One region of the Brevibacterium sp. HMSC22B09 genome, then DNA from elsewhere that is predicted to be linked to it. Evidence: predicted binding sites of a transcription regulator. Region 1 holds the regulator's gene; each other region holds the start of a gene.
The links. Region 1 encodes HrcA, which represses chaperone genes, less so after heat shock. Its sites were predicted from a motif close to TTNGCACTCGNNNNNNNCGAGTGCNAA; they were not measured.
Positions count from the first base shown of each region.

Region 1 (5,530 bases):
CACACTCGTGGGGTCGCCGGTCAGCTGGATGGTGCGCTGGCGGACATGGATTTTGACGTCGGGGAACAGCTTTTCGACTGTCCGCAGGTTCTGATCCTGCGGTCCGTACAGTGCGATGAGGTCGACGGATTCGGGAACGGACAGTGCGGTGCTCTGGTCAGTGTCCAGGAGAGCTTCCTTTCCTCAGTTCTCTTCTACCAGCCTAGCTGTTTTCGGACGGGTCCCAGCGTCCCAGTTCCTGCTGAGCCAATGCGAGTGCGATTGGGCCTGCCGAAGATGCCCGCAGAACCGTGGGGCCGAGCACCGCGGTGACGGCTCCGGCCTCTTCCATCTGCTGTTGTTCTGCATCCGTGATACCGCCCTCGGGGCCGACGACCACGTAGATTTCCCGTGCTTCTCGCTGGCCGAGCTCACTGCGCAGGATCTGCACGAAAGGCCGGGTTCCGGCTTCGTGCAGAACAATCACGAGCGCGCCTTCGCGCGCTTTCTGGACGGCGAACGAGGTGGAGCTCAGCTGCTCGAGCTGTGGAAAGTTCACGCGCCGGGACTGGAGGGCTGCCGCCTGGATGAGGTTGGCCCATTTGCCGTGCGCTTTAGCGGCCTTCACGCCTTTCCACTGCACGATTGAGCGCTGCGCCTGCCACGGAACAACCACGTCGACGCCGACTTCGACCGCGGTTTCCACTGCCGCTAGGTCTCGGTCGCCCTTGGCCAAAGCCTGGATCAGACCAAGCCGAGGGGTCTGCGGATGCTCATGCTCCACCTCGTCAACCCTGAGGACAGCGGCTTCTTTAGAAGCCGACTCGAGAACCCCGCGCACCCGCAGACCAGCCCCGTCGGTGAGTTCGAGGGCTTCGCCGGCTTTCATCCGCCTCACGATCACGGCGTGACGGTGTGCCTGGCCGGTAAGCGTCAGGCTCTGGCCGGGGCGGACGTCCCCCAGCGGGGCGTCGGTGTAGAAGACGGGAAGAGTCACGACCTGTGTGCGAACCTTTCGCGGAAGCGGCTGAAGGCGCTCTTGTTCTTCTTCTGCAGACCGTGGTCGGCCGAGTCTTCGCCGCGCATTTCTGAGAGCTGCTGCAGGAGCTTCTTCTGTTCGCCGCTGAGTTTGGTGGGCGTCTGCACGACGACCGTCACCAGCAGGTCGCCGCGGCTTTCACGGCGCAGGCGGCCCGCACCGAGCCCGGCCAGTGTTTCCACGGTGCCGGTCTGAGTGCCCGGTTCGATTGTCAGTTCACGCGGACCGTCGAAGGTTTCGAGTGTCACGGTGCTGCCGAGAGCCGCTGTAGTCATGGGCACGGACAGTTCGGCGCGCAGGTTGTCGCCGTCACGAGTGAAGACGTCATGTTCGCGGACGGTGATTTCGATGTGGAGGTCACCAGCCGGGCCGCCGCCGGGGCCGACCTCACCGTGGCCGGACAGGAGGATGCGGGTGCCGTCGTGCACACCGGCGGGAATCTTGACGGCGAGGGTCTTCTCTTCGCGCACGCGGCCTTCACCGCCACAGCTGTTGCAGGGGTCTTTGATGACATCGCCGTAGCCGGAGCAGTTACCGCACACCTGCTGGGTGCGCATGTCACCCAGGATGGTCCGCTGAACAGCCGAAATGGTGCCGGTCCCGTGACACAGTCCGCAGGTTTCGGGTTTGGTGCCTTCACGGGCACCGCCGCCGTGGCAGGTTTCGCACGTGACGGCCGTCTGCACGCGAATGTCTTCTTTGCCGCCGAAGACAGCGGTTTCAAGGTCGATCGTGAGTTCTACGAGAGCGTCACGACCGGGGCGCACGCGCTGGTTCGGCGGGCCGGCCTGGCGTGGTCCTCCCCCGCCGAAGAACGTGTCGAACAGGTCGGAGAAGCCGCCGAAGCCGCCTGCGCCTCCGGTGGAGCCGCCCATGTCGTACTGGCGTCGCTTATCCGGGTCGGACAGTGTTTCGTAGGCCACGGAGACTTTTTTGAATTCGTCTTCGTGACCGGGGTTGACGTCCGGGTGGTACTTGCGGGCGAGCTTCCTGTAGGCCTTTTTGATGTCGTCTGCGGAAGCGTCGCGTTCAACGCCAAGTGTTTCGTAGTGATCGCTCACTGCTTCTTCTTTCGTTCGGATGCGTCTGTGAAAAGTGCGGGGTTCAGTGGTGTGCTTGCGGTCTTCGGAAGGGCGGTCAGCTGGTCAGAGCGTGCAGTCAGTCCGACAGGATGGTTGACACGTATTTCGCTACAGCTCTGACGGCGGCCATTGTTGTTGGGTAGTCCATGCGGGTGGGGCCAAGAACTGCCAGTGAGGCGGTTGTGTCTTCTGTTCCGTAGCCGGTTGCAATAAGGGATGCTCCGGCCAGGGCTTCGAAGCGGTTCTCACTGCCGATCTGCACGGCAATTCCGTCGGCCTGCATATCCGCCAGCAGCTTGAGCAGAACAACCTGCTCTTCGATTGCTTCAAGTAGAGGACCCATGTGGGTGCCGAACTCACTGCCTGCTCGGGCGAGGTTGGCGGCGCCTGCCATGATCAGCCGGTCCTGCCGTTTGCTGCGGGCAAGTTCCACCAGCCGTTCGGCGATTGCGGTTGCAGTCTGAGCAAGTGCCGCAGGCACCGCGAGTCCGCTGAGGGTGTCTTCAACAGCGTCGAGCCGCGTGTCTTCCAGCTCCTCGTTGAAGGCACGCCTCATGCCCCGGACATCGTCTTCGTCAACCGGGTCGAGCACTTCGACCATGCGCTGTTCGACTTCACCGGTGTCGGTGATGAGGATGACGAGGATCCGCTCGGGGCTCAGCTGCACCAGTTCGATGCGCCGGATGGTGGTCTGTGCGCGCACCGGGTATTGGATGAGGGCCACCTGGTGTGTCAGCCGCGACAGCAGGCGGACTGTCTGCGCGAGGGTGTCGTCAATGCTCTGTGTGCTGGACAGGATCTGGGAAATGGCCCGCTTTTCTGCACTGGAGAGCGGTTTGACGTCGTCGATGCGGTCAACGAAAGCTCGGTAGCCCGCATCGGTCGGGATGCGGCCGGCCGATGTGTGGGGCTGTGCGATGAGGCCTTCTTGTTCGAGTGCCGCCATGTCGTTGCGGATGGTGGCTGAGGAAACACCGAGTTTGTGACGTTCGACAAGGGCTTTCGAGCCGACCGGTTCGTTGGTGGCCACATAGTCTTCGACGATGGCCCGCAGAACTCTGCTGCGCCGCTCGTCGTTCATCCCGCATCGCTCCTATCTGCACCGAACCGGACGGCGTTTGTCAGCCGACCCTCTTGGCACTCTCAGTCTTAGAGTGCCAATTCTAGTGATGCGCGCACATCTATACAAACCCCCTACCTCTGCGGATGTCGGCCCTGCGAGCAAAACCACGCACGACAATGCGACCGGCAGAGCTGACGCGCGGTTATCGTGGTCTTCATGTCTGACCGCTACGGACGCGATGTCCTCTCTTCTGGCCGCACCCACCAACGACCCAAGACCCAGCAGGTTGAGGTCAAACGCGGAATGGTCGTTGAAGAGGTTCAGACCGGCTACGTCGGGGCGATCGTCAAGCTTGAGAAGACCAACGGCGGATTCCTCATCCACCTCGAAGACCGGCACGGTCGCACGCAGGCGTTCCCCCTGGGCTTCGGCTACCTTCTGGAGGGCAAGCCCGTGGAGCTCGTGCGCCCGCGGCCAACCGCACAGAAACAGCCCGGGCGCACCGCCTCGGGAAGCCGTGCCGTGCAGACCAAGGCGCGAGTCGCCCGGGGCAGCCGTATCTGGGTTGAGGGAAAGCACGATGCGGAGCTGGTCGAGAAGATCTGGGGTGACGACCTGCGGGTCGAGGGGGTTGTTGTGGAACCCCTGGGCGGCCTGGATGACCTCATGGAGGCGCTCGTCGAGTTCCAGCCGGATGCCGAGCACCGGGTGGGGGTTCTTGCCGACCACCTGATCGAAGGCACAAAGGAAACGCGGATTGTCAGCGAAGTCGCCAGGCAGCCGTGGGCTGAGCACGTGCGAGTCACGGGGCATCCGTACGTCGATATTTGGCAGGCCGTGAAGCCGTCTGTTGTTGGGATTGCCGAATGGCCGCAGGTGCCGCGCGGAGAAGATTGGAAGCTGGGTGTTCTGCGCCGGATCGGCTGGCCGCACGCCGACCACACCGACACGGCGCGAGCCTGGCAGCGGATTCTCGGTTCAGTGAGGTCCATTGGGGATGTCGACTGGACGCTGTCGGGCCGAGTCGAAGAGCTCATTGACTTCGTGACCGTAGGCAGGCACTGATGGCACCAGTAATCTGCACGTGAGATACACCTAGTCATTTTTTCGAAATAAGTACCTATATTCATGCGAATCTGGTAAAGTCCTGAGTTGCTCTTCAGAAATCCCTGCGCACAGGTCTTTGGGAGGGCATTGTCTGTTTGAACATCGCCATCTGCTGCACTCAGCGGGTGGCGATGCGAGCATCTCGGAAGGGAACCACCGTGGCCATTGTTCGACGTCTTGCGACTGCTGTCACTGCCGGTGCACTCATTGGCGGTATGACCTTCGGCGGCATTGCAGTTGCCGCCCCAGCTGATACTGCGCCCGCCGCAGGTACGCAGAAGTCCGATATTGATCAGCTCGAGGAAGACCTGGCTAAGGCCAAGGACGCGCTGGCGAAAGCGGAAGAAGAACTCGCCGCGCAGGACCCGGACGCTCCAGCTGCTCTAGAGGCTGCACAGAAGGACGTTGACGCAGCTCAGGCTGACGCTGACGCCGCGCAGAAGGCTCTTGACAACGCGAAGAAGACCAACGAAGCGGCGAAGTCGGCGCAGGACAAGGCCCAGAAGGACCTTGACAACAAGCAGGCCGCAGCCGACAAGGCCGCAAAGGAGCGCGATGCCGCGCAGAAGGCCTACGACGATGCCGTCGAAGAAGCCGCGAGCGACGAAGAAATCGCCAAGCTGAAAGCCGATGTCGAGAAAAAGCAGGAAGCTCTCGACTCGGCTAAGGACAAGGCAAAGACCGCTGCGAATGCTCTCAACGAGGCAAAGAAGGATGCTTCGGAAGCAAAAACCGCTGCTGACGCAGCACAGAAGAAAGCTGACGACGCCAAAAAAGCCGCTGACGACGCAGCAGGCGAGAAGACAGCGGCTGAAAAGAAGCGCGACGAAGCGCAGACGGCTGTAGATAAGGCCCAGCAGGCTCTGAACACAGCGAAAGAAAAGCGTGACGCCGCGTGCGCCGCTGTTGAAGACACTCCTGCTGTCAAGGAAGCGCAGCAGAAGCTCGACAATGCCCGGAAGAACCAGACTGCACAGCAGACTGCGCTGGACAACGCTGAGAAGAACGCCGAGCAGGTCCTTAAAGATGAACAGCAGGGCACCGCGGGCTTCTTCCGCTGGCTCGGCGATGAAAAGAACGACGCCGATGCCAAACGCGCCTTTGACCTTCTGACCACCGGGAAGTACACGGATTCGAAGGGGAATACGAAGGACATCAGCCAAAAGACGGACGAACACGGCGATTTCTTCGCCAAAACCGAGCTCAACAAAGACGGCGATGCCACGACGCTGAAGAACTTCAAGGCAACGCTGAAACACA
Region 1 is NZ_KV786004.1:21,058-26,587, reverse strand. It holds gene HMPREF3087_RS02380 (PhoH family protein) at 1-168, opposite strand, end outside; gene HMPREF3087_RS02375 (16S rRNA (uracil(1498)-N(3))-methyltransferase) at 203-976, opposite strand; gene dnaJ (molecular chaperone DnaJ) at 973-2,079, opposite strand; gene hrcA (heat-inducible transcriptional repressor HrcA) at 2,177-3,181, opposite strand; gene HMPREF3087_RS02360 (DUF3097 domain-containing protein) at 3,380-4,228, shown strand; gene HMPREF3087_RS02355 (hypothetical protein) at 4,429-5,530, shown strand, end outside.

Region 2 (5,530 bases), on a different contig from region 1:
CGGGCGTTGTCGCAGGCCTCATGGTCCGCTCCGGCATGTACGCCCGCTACGGCGGGCGCAACAACAACGCCGCGGCAGTCATGGTCGCTATGATGCTCGTGGGTGCCATCGTCTACGCGATCAGCTTCGTGCTCATCCGCACCCTCAGCCGCTATCGCGAACTCGCCGCTGACCGTGCCGCTGCCTACCTGACGGGTCAGCCATCCACTCTGGCCAGCGCTCTCATGAAGATCTCCGGGCAGATGACAAAAGTCCCCGACCAGGACCTGCGGGCAGCCGGTGCCGCCAACCACCTCGCGCTCATCCCCGCCGTCAACGGAAAGTCCGTAACACAGCTGTTCTCTACGCACCCCAGCTTGGAGAAGCGCCTGGCCCAACTGCAGGACATCGCCCGCAACCTGTCACAGAGGTAGGAATGGGTTTCTTCGACGCTCTTCTGGGCCGCTCCAAGCCAGTCAAACCGAACCTTGATGCTCTCTTCGGTCTGCCTCCAGCAGCTCTGACCCTGGAAGCAGCAACAGACTATGCGCCCACCGGCGTTGCCTCAGTGGCCTACCGCGCGGTCGAAGGCGGCGCATCGGCGGATGCTGTGCGCGAAGCCTCGGCGCTGATCGCCAAGGATGCCGACCTTCAGGTGCGCACAGAAGACGACAGCTACGGCTATTCGTGGCACGTGCTGAGCAACCAGGCACGCGACATCCCCGGCCTGGTCACAAACCTGCACGCAGTCAACAGCTCAATTGAGAACGCCGGCTTCGGCCCCATGCTGCTGTGTTCGTCGCTGTACTTCAGCACACCCTCAGGCACACGCGCGGCACTCGTCTACCTGTACAAGCGCGGCACGTTCTACCCGTTTGTGCAGACGGGACCCCACCGCAGGGACAACGCCGAAGAGTTCAACATCAAAGCAGCAATCGGCGCTGATCTTCGCTTTGAAGAAGACACGTCAAAGTGGTCGCCCCTGTGGGACGCACCGGGCATGCTCGACTGAAGTCAGCTGACATCGGCTGAGGGCTCAGCCGATGCCCAGTGCACATAGACGCGCCCGCGTGTGCGGCTGTCGAACGGCTCAGCCGCGTGTGATGGTGAATTCGACGTCAAGGGTGGGAACAGCAATCACATCGCCCACATTGACGTTTGAGCTGCGCCGCGAATTGAGCTCTCCGTTGACGAACACCTGGCCGTCCTGAATGAGCTCTTTGGCCATGACTCCGTCTTCCACGAAGCCAGAGAGTTTGAGCACCTGTCCTAGGCGAATGCTGTCGTCGCGAATCCAGACTTCTTCCACGGTTCTCCTTCTGATTCCGAGTACCAGTCAATCAGAAGCCGAAGTCGAAATCGCCGAAGCCTCCGCCGAAGTCGCCCATGTCACCGCCCATGTCACCGGCATCACCCACGCCGCCATCAGCGGCCAGGCCGTCCTGGTAGCCGTCAGCGTAGGAACCGTCCCAGGCTCCCATGCCTCCCATCATCGGGCCCATGAGCATGGCACCCATGAGAACGCCCGGCAACATGCCGGATCCGGCGTAGTTCGAGTAGTAGCCGCGGTTGTATTCGGCATAGGCCGGGCCTGCCTCCCAGTAGGCCCTGCGCGACATGCCATCGGCAAGCATCACCTTGCGCACCGAGGGCTCAGCGCCGACGGCAACGCGTTCAGCATCTGCGGCGCACACGGGAATGGGGCGGGGCTGACCGCCGGCGGGTGCCCAGTCGATGTCTTCAACGCTGGGGCCGTGCTGGGGGTTGAAGAAGCACGGCGGACGGCGGGTGGGCAGCGGTTTGCCCTCCACGCGGGCACGCACGCAGCTGGCGGCGTAGCGGCCGTCTTCCAGGGCTTCTGTCACGTGGCGGATGTCTTCGGGACGAGTGACCTTGCTCAGGAGGTCCTTGGCAAGGTCATAGCTGCTGATGGCCTTCTGGTAGTCCTGACGGCCGCCGTCGCCCAGATCAACACCTGCGGTCTCAAGGTCAAGGGCTCGTACTTCCTCCCCGAACTGGGTGACGTCTTCTTCTGACGCTTTGGCAACTATTTCGAGTTCGCTTTGCCGCGCGGCTTCTTCGTGCTTCTTGTTGCTGCGAGCAATGGCGAACGCGGCAGCGCCGCCGGCAACCAGAATGACGAGGAAAGCGAAGCCCATAAAAGTCCCTTCTCCGCATGAAATGTACGGCTTCATTATGGTCGTCCATCCTGCGAAGACACTGAATTGCAGGTCAGCGGAAACCGTGTACGCGCGCAGAAAAGCCGCGGACGCAGACAGTGTGTCTGCGCCCGCGGCTTAGCCTAGTGGACCGTGTTCTCGGCCGGCTGGGTCAGAAGCCCATGCCGCCCATGTCGCCCATTCCGCCGGTGGGGTCACCTGCGGGTGCGGGCTCCGGCTTGTCGGCAACGACGGCTTCCGTCGTGAGGAACAGGCCTGCGATCGAGGCGGCGTTCTGCAGTGCCGAGCGGGTCACCTTGACCGGGTCGTTGACACCGGCAGCCAGGAGGTCTTCGTATTCGCCGGTTGCAGCGTTGAGACCGTGCCCGGTTTCGAGTCCGCGCACCTTTTCGGCAACAACACCGGGCTCGAGGCCGGCGTTGATGGCGATCTGCTTGAGCGGAGCTTCGATGGCCACCTTGACGATGGCTGCACCGGTGGCTTCGTCACCTTCAAGGTTGAGGTTTTCGAAGGCCTTGGCGCTTGCCTGGATGAGGGCCACGCCACCGCCGGCGACGATGCCCTCTTCCACAGCAGCCTTGGCGTTGCGGACAGCATCTTCGATGCGGTGCTTGGTTTCCTTCAGTTCGACTTCGGTTGCGGCACCGGCCTTGATGACTGCAACACCGCCGGCCAGCTTGGCCAGGCGCTCCTGCAGCTTCTCGCGGTCGTAGTCCGAATCCGAGTTTTCGATCTCGGTGCGGATCTGCTGCACGCGACCGGCGATTTCGTCGGCGTCGCCAGCACCTTCGACGATGGTGGTTTCGTCCTTGGTGACAACAACCTTGCGGGCGGTGCCCAGCAGGTCGAGCGATGCATTCTCCAGCTTGAGGCCGACCTCTTCGGCGATGACCTGACCGCCGGTGAGGATCGCAATGTCAGCGAGCTGAGCCTTGCGGCGGTCACCGAAGCCGGGAGCCTTGACGGCGACCGACTTGAAGGTGCCGCGGATCTTGTTGACCACGAGGACGGCGAGGGCTTCGCCTTCGACGTCTTCTGCGATGATCAGCAGCGGCTTGCCCGACTGCTGGATCTTCTCGAGAACCGGCAGGAGGTCCTTCACGTTCGAGATCTTGGAGTTGACGATGAGGATGTAGGGGTCCTCGAGCACCGTTTCCTGGCGCTCTGCGTCAGACACGAAGTAACCGGAGATGTAGCCCTTGTCGAAGCGCATACCCTCGGTCAGTTCGAGTTCGAGGCCGAAGGTGTTGGACTCTTCGACGGTGACGACGCCTTCCTTGCCGACCTTGTCGATGGCCTGCGCAATGAGTTCGCCGATTGCAGGGTCGCCAGCGGAAATGCCGGCGGTGGCAGCGATCTGTTCCTTGGTTTCGATTTCCTTAGCGGAGTCGAGCAGAACTTCGGTCAGCGAGTCGACGGCCTTTTCAATGCCGCGCTTGAGGCTGAGCGGGTCCGCACCGGCTGCGACGTTGCGCAGACCTTCGGACACGAGAGCCTGAGCCAGAACGGTAGCGGTGGTCGTACCGTCACCTGCGACGTCGTCAGTCTTCTTGGCGACTTCCTTGACGAGTTCGGCGCCGATCTTTTCGTAGGCGTCTTCGAGCTCGATTTCCTTGGCGATGGACACACCGTCGTTAGTGATGGTGGGTGCGCCCCACTTCTTTTCGAGAACAACATTGCGTCCGCGGGGACCAAGCGTCACCTTGACTGCATCAGCCAGGGTGTTCAGGCCGGTCTCCAGGCCGCGACGAGCTTCTTCGTCGAATGCAATGAGCTTTGCCATAGTGGCTGGCTTCCTCCCTGTAAGGGGTGGCAGTTGACTAGCACCGCCAGGTGCCCGCGACGGCAGGAAGCTGAACCTGAATCCCTTCTTCAGGCCCGGCTACCTCTGCCTGGGCAGTGCATTTCACCACCACTAGATTTAGCACTCTCGACATGAGAGTGCAAATGCTGGACGTTGCTTCTTCCGACACACCCGTCAGCCGGAATCCACGCCTTAGCCGCACACAAACTCCCGGTAGCCGGGATCTGCGCCTTAGCAACCACTGCTAACAGGAGTTTCTGTTGCTAAAGGGTGGGCAAGTGTTCTGGGACGAGGCGCCGCTCCCCCTGTCGCCGGCACCTCGCCGCCCCTCCTTAGGAAAATGACGGGGGGGGGGAGGGACAGAATCCTGTCCCTCCCCCTCGTGAGAAGTTCAGCTGGGCTGGCTATCAGCCGAGCGGTTCGACGTTCTCAGCCTGAGCGCCCTTTTCGCCCTGCGCGATCTCGAACTGCACGCGGCCGCCTTCAGCCAGCGAGCGGTAGCCCTCCATCTGGATGGCCGAGTGGTGGACGAAGATTTCGTCGGAGGAATCGTCCACGGCGATGAAGCCGTAGCCCTTTTCCGCGTTGAACCATTTGACGGTTCCCTGTGTCATGTCATCTCCCAAATGTGGAACGAAACTTCAGTCTACCGTTCCGGCGGGGCTTAGCCGCCCACCCGAAACAGCTTCAGGCTCAGCCTTCAGCAGGATCGCTGTTTGCCACATCGGGGCCCATGATGATCGTCACGCCCACCTGGTAGCGGCTGGACTGCTCAACGCTGACACCGCCGAGGCCCTCGGCAACACGTTCAGCCGCGTCACGGTATTCCGAAGACGAGTAGTACACGGTGGTCGACGACACGTTGGTGCCGGCGTTGCCCACACGGCCAAGAGTCCAGCCCTGGGACTCGTACTGGTCGGCGTACTTGCGGGCAGCGCCGTTGACGCCGGACGCGTTGAGGATCGACAGGTTCGGGTCACCGCTTTCGCCCGCGACGGTCTTAACGTCACTGCTGCCGGTGGACTCGCCGTCACTCGGGGTGCTCTCTGAGGCTTCATCAGAAGGACCTTCCGAGGCTTCGCCCGATTCGCTTTCGCTCGGTTCAGCCGACTTCGACGATTCATCTGCGGAATCGTCTGCACCGGGCTCGACCTGCTGCTGTTCTTCGACCTTGGCTTCCGGATCAGAACCGGCAGAGCGGATGATATTGACCGCACCGACGATCAGGAGAACCGCGACCAGGGCGAGGACAATGACAACAGCGGTTGCCGCCTTGTGGCCGCCTGCCGCTGCACCGGCTCGGTGAGCTCCGCCTCGGCGGTTGGCCGCGTCTGCTGCGCGACGCTCCGCGCGGGTTTTGTACTGGGGTTCTTCTGCCATCAGCGTGGGATCCTCGCCTGTGCTCTGGTGTCCTGTCGGGAGTCGCGGATTCTGCGAAGCCGTTTGATGAGAACGGGATCTTCGACATAGGCCGCGGGGTTGTCGAGTAGTCTGCCCAGCACCTGGAAATACTGGACGGCAGACAGGTCGAACTGCTCTCGGATCGCGCGGTCCTTAGCTCCCCCGT
Region 2 is NZ_KV786007.1:100,232-105,761, forward strand. It holds gene htpX (zinc metalloprotease HtpX) at 1-413, shown strand, start outside; gene HMPREF3087_RS03845 (PspA-associated protein PspAB) at 416-991, shown strand; gene HMPREF3087_RS03850 (RNA-binding S4 domain-containing protein) at 1,070-1,288, opposite strand; gene HMPREF3087_RS03855 (hypothetical protein) at 1,320-2,174, opposite strand; gene groL (chaperonin GroEL) at 2,311-3,942, opposite strand; gene HMPREF3087_RS03865 (cold-shock protein) at 4,371-4,577, opposite strand; gene HMPREF3087_RS03870 (LytR C-terminal domain-containing protein) at 4,657-5,343, opposite strand; gene HMPREF3087_RS03875 (DUF3263 domain-containing protein) at 5,343-5,530, opposite strand, start outside.
Region 2: the regulator HrcA is predicted to act here: its motif matches at 4,081-4,107, upstream of groL (chaperonin GroEL).

Region 3 (5,530 bases), on a different contig from region 1:
CGACCCCGGCTACCACGTGGTCAAAGCCGTATCCGATCGCGGACTGCCCGTGACCAGCGCACCCGGCCCCACCGCTGTGACAACCGCGCTGGCGCTGTCGGGCCTGCCCACCGACCGCTTCACCTTCGAAGGCTTCCTGCCGCGCAAATCCGGCAAACGCCGCGCCCTGCTGCAATCGCTGGAACGCGAAGAGCGCACCATGGTCTTCTACGAAGCCCCGCACAGAATCGTCCAGTCGGTCGAAGCGATCGTCGAGGTGTTCGGCCACGACCGCAGAATCGCACTGTGCCGAGAACTCACCAAACTGCACGAAGAGGTCATCCGCGGTCGCGCCGCGGATGTGCTGCTCGACATTGCCGACGGCGTACGAGGTGAAATCGCCCTGGTCGTTTCCGGCACCGATGGTCCGGGTGTAGAGCCGGAGGATGTGCTGGAGAGGGTGTCTGAACTCGTCACCCAGGGCATGCGCGGCAAGGACGCAGCAGCACAGGTCGCCAAAACCGCGGGGCTGAAGACCCGCGAAGTCTACGAGGCGTACCTGCACAGGGAGTGACCCGGGGCCGGAGCCTGACCCCAGTGAAAGTCAGGTGCCGGTTCGGATGGTGGGCGGCACCTCGTCATGTCAGTGTCCGGCCGTAGACTGTGCCACATGAGCTTCTACATGACCACGGCGATCGCCTACCCCAACGGCCAGCCGCACATCGGCCACGCATACGAATACATCGCAGCGGACACGATCGCGCGGTTCAAGCGCCTGGACGGCGAAAACACATTCTTCATGACCGGCACTGATGAACACGGTCTGAAAATGCAGCAGACAGCTCAGAAAGAGGGCATCAGCACCCGCGAACTCGCCGACCTCAACGCTGCGAAGTTCAAGAAGCTTCACGACGACCTCAACAGCAGCTACGACCGATTCATCCGCACCACGGACGAAGACCACATCAAGGCCAGCCAGTTCATCTGGCAGAAAATGGTCGATGCCGGCGACATCTACCTGGACAAGTACGCCGGCTGGTACTCCGTGCGGGACGAAGCGTACTACGCAGACGACGAAACCACGGTGCGCGAAGACGGCACCCGCGTGGCCATCAGCACCGGCACGGAAGTCGAATGGACAGAAGAAGAGTCCTACTTCTTCCGTCTGTCGGCCTACCAGGACAAACTGCTCAAGCTCTACGAAGAGCACCCCGAATACGTAGGCCCGGACAGCCGCCGCAACGAAGTCATCGGGTTCGTGTCGCAGGGACTGCAGGACCTTTCGATTTCGCGCACCACCTTCGACTGGGGTGTGCCGGTTCCAGGCGATGACAAGCACGTCATGTACGTGTGGGTTGACGCGCTGACCAACTACTTGACCGGCGTGAGCTACCCGGACGCCGAATCCGAATCGTTCCGCGAATTCTGGCCCGCCGACGTGCACATCATCGGCAAGGACATCCTGCGCTTCCACGCGGTCTACTGGCCGGCATTCCTTATGAGTGCAGGTGTTGAACTGCCCAAGCGCGTTCACGCGCACGGCTTCCTGTTCAACAAGGGCGAAAAGATGTCCAAGTCGATCGGCAACGTGGTCGACCCCTACGACCTCATCGACAGCTTCGGCCTGGACACCCTGCGCTACTTTGTGCTGCGGGAAATCTCCTACGGCCAGGACGGTTCGTACTCCGCCGAAGGCATCATTTCGCGCAAGAACGCAGACCTCGCCAACGAGTACGGCAACCTTGCACAGCGCTCGTTGTCCATGGTCGCGAAGAACCTCGGCGGTATTGTGCCGGACGTTTCCGACGACGAATTCACCGACGACGACCGTGAACTCCTGGAAGCCGCTGCCGCACTGCTCGACAAGGCACGATCGGAAGTCGACCTGCAGGAACTGCACCGCTACGTGGGCGCCCTGTGGCGAGTTCTTGAAGCCGCCAACCGCTACTTCTCGGCACAAGAACCGTGGAAGCTGCGCAAAACCGACGAACGCCGCATGGCGGTTGTGCTCTACACAACGCTTGAAGTTCTGCGCCGCGTAACCATCCTGGTCCAGCCGATCATGCCCGAATCCGCATCCAAGGTCCTTGACCTTCTGGGTGTGGAAGCCGGTAAGGCTGAAGCGGGTGCACACAACATCGAAGCCAGCGACCCGCGCAGCTTCGCTGCTCTGGACGAACGCCTGGCAGGCGGCACTGAGCTTCCCAAACCCGAACCCGTGTTCCCCAAATACGTCGAACCGGAGGACTGATAAGCGTGGCCTCACGCGCAGCGGGAGAGTACCCGGACGTACCCGAACAATTGGCAGCGCCCGGTGTTGACTCCCACACCCACCTGGACATCTGCACCGGCGTGCGCCTGCCGCTGAAGGCCGGCGAAGTCATCGCAGAAGACGTCGTGCCCGGCGAAGACGAACAGTTCCCGCCGCTGTCGTTCTTCTACGAATCCGCCATGGCGGCCGGCATCGAACGAGTAGTCCAGATCGGATGCAACCTGCCGGCCGCCCGCTGGACGGCCGACATCGTGGCCTCCGAAGCCGAAGCTGGAAGGCCCTGGCTGCTGGGTGGAGTCGCTCTGCACCCCAACGAAGCGCCCACGCTTGCCCGCGCAGGACAGCTGGACGATGCCCTGGCGGAAATCGACGAACTCGCAGGCCGCGAACGCGTGCGGGTTGTCGGTGAAACCGGGCTCGACTACTTCCGCACCGACGCATCCGACAGCGCCGACATGGACGCGCAGAAGGAATCCTTCCGCGCGCACATCGAAATCGCCAAGCGCCGCGGCCTCGCCCTGCAGATTCACGACCGTGAAGCACACCAGGATGTCCTCGACACCCTGGCCGAAGTCGGTGCGCCAGACGTCACCATCCTCCACTGTTTCTCCGGGGATGTTGACATGGCCGAAGAATGCGCTCGCCGCGGATACTTCATGTCCTTTGCCGGCAACATCACGTTCAAAAACGCTGCCGGGCTGCGCGAAGCCGCGGCGGTCGTACCGGACGAACTCCTGCTGACTGAAACCGACGCACCGTTCCTCACACCCCACCCACACCGCGGCAAGCCCGGCGGGCCGTATCTCGCTGCACTCAACGCGCGCAAGCTGGCCGAAGTTCGCGGAGTATCTGAAGAGCACATTGCGAACATCACCACCGCCAACGCGCTGCGGGCAATCGGGGAGTGGGCCTGAACTGACGAGCATCCGCTGTTTGCCTGGAGTGACCGCCAGGCAGCCAGATGTGCCTGGTTAGCACTCCGCTTGACCGAGTGCCAAGCGCAGACTACAGTCGGAATTAGCACCTGAGTGGTGCGAGTGCTAATCGCTGAACAATGAGCTGAGCACAGGGCTCAGCCGAAAACCTCAGCACACCGCACTCGTCAAGGACCGTTCCAGCCGGCACCCGCGACGACGGCAGGAAACAGACCAAAGCAGGCGGCGCATGGTCAGAAGACAGCGCCCCAGCTGTCCCCTCCGCTCAAGTTGAACACAGCAACCTTCATACAACTGATCGAAGGAGTTTCCTCCATGTCGGTGAACATCAAGCCGCTTGAAGACCGGATCGTCGTCCGCCAGGTCGAAGCCGAACAGACCACTGCCTCCGGCCTCGTCATCCCGGACACCGCCAAGGAAAAGCCGCAGGAAGGCGAAGTCGTCGCAGTCGGACCCGGCCGCGTTGCCGAAAACGGTACCCGCGTGCCCGTCGACGTCGAAGTCGGCGACAAGGTCATCTACTCCAAGTACGGCGGCACCGAAGTCAAGTACGCAGGCGCAGAGTACCTGGTGCTCTCGGCTCGCGATGTCCTCGCAGTCATCGCCTGATCACTTCCGCACCCACAGCAACCGCCGCCTGACGGGCGGCGCTTGCCGTACAGGCAACGGCTTACAGAAAGAGAAGTGAACCATGGCTAAGACCCTTCTGTTCGACGACGAAGCCCGCAAGGCACTCGAAAAGGGCGTCAACGTTCTGGCCGACACCGTCAAGGTGACGCTGGGACCAAAGGGCCGCAACGTCGTCCTCGACAAGGCGTGGGGCGCACCCACCATCACCAACGACGGTGTGACCATCGCCCGCGAAGTCGAACTCAACGACTCCTACGAAAACCTCGGCGCTCAGCTGGCCAAGGAAGTCGCCACCAAGACCAACGACGTCGCAGGTGACGGCACCACCACCGCAACCGTTCTCGCACAGGCACTCGTGTCCGAAGGCCTGCGCAACGTTGCCGCCGGTGCAGCCCCCGGCCAGCTCAAGGCCGGCATCGAAGCAGCAGTCGAAGCCGTTGAGGCCCGCCTGCTCGAAATCGCTCGCGACGTTTCCGGTTCCAAGGAAATCGCACACGTCGCAGCACTGTCGGCACAGTCCGAAGAAATCGGCGAGCTCATCGCCGACGCCTTCGACAAGGTCGGTAAGGACGGCGTCATCACCATTGACGAATCCCAGGCCTCCGCGGTTGAACTCGAATTCACCGAGGGCATGCAGTTCGACAAGGGCTACCTGTCGCCGTACTTCATCACTGATGCAGACCGTCAGGAAGCAGTGCTTGAGGACCCCTACATCCTCATCAACCAGGGCAAGATCTCGAACATCCAGGACCTCCTGCCGGTGCTCGAAAAGGTTCAGCAGGCATCCAAGCCGCTGCTGATCATCGCCGAAGACGTCGAAGGCGAAGCTCTGTCGACGCTGGTTGTCAACAAGATGCGCGGCATCCTCAACGTTGCCGCCGTCAAGGCTCCCGGTTTCGGCGACCGCCGCAAGGCAATCCTGGAAGACCTCGCAGTCCTCACCGGCGGCGAAGTCATCACCCCGGACATGGGCATGAAGCTCGAACAGGCCACGCTGGAACAGCTCGGCACCGCACGTACCGTCACCGTGACCAAGGACAACACCACGGTCGTCAACGGCGGCGGAGCAGACGAAGCTGTTGCCGGTCGCGTCGCCCAGATTCGCGCTGAGGTCGAAAAGACCGACTCCGAATGGGACCGCGAAAAGCTACAGGAGCGCCTGGCTAAGCTGGCCGGCGGCGTTGCCGTCATCAAGGTCGGCGCAGCCACCGAGGTTGAGCTCAAGGAACGAAAGCACCGCGTCGAAGACGCTGTCGCTGCTACCCGTGCAGCCATCGAAGAAGGCATCGTCGCTGGTGGCGGTACCGCACTCGTGCACGCATCCGCTGCAGCCGAAAACCTCGGCCTCGAAGGTGACGCAGCCACCGGTGCTGACATCGTGCGCCGCGCTGTGCGTCAGCCGCTTCGCTGGATTGCCGAAAACGCCGGACAGGACGGCTTCGTCGTTGTGTCCAAGGTCGAAGAACTCGAACTCGGCCAGGGCTACAACGCCGCAACCGGCGAATACGGCGACCTCATCGGCAAGGGCGTGATCGACCCGGTCAAGGTCACCCGTTCGGCACTGCGCAACGCAGCATCGATCGCAGCACTGGTTCTCACCACCGAATCGCTGGTTGTCGAGAAGCAGGAAGAAGACGAAGAAGACTGATCGTCTAGCTGAGGCTCGAACTTCGGTTTGAGCTCAGTGAACGAAGGGCGGATGGAGACTCTCCAT
Region 3 is NZ_KV786007.1:85-5,614, reverse strand. It holds gene rsmI (16S rRNA (cytidine(1402)-2'-O)-methyltransferase) at 1-553, shown strand, start outside; gene metG (methionine--tRNA ligase) at 650-2,230, shown strand; gene HMPREF3087_RS03455 (TatD family hydrolase) at 2,236-3,165, shown strand; gene groES (co-chaperone GroES) at 3,502-3,795, shown strand; gene groL (chaperonin GroEL) at 3,878-5,464, shown strand.
Region 3: the regulator HrcA is predicted to act here: its motif matches at 3,223-3,249, upstream of groES (co-chaperone GroES).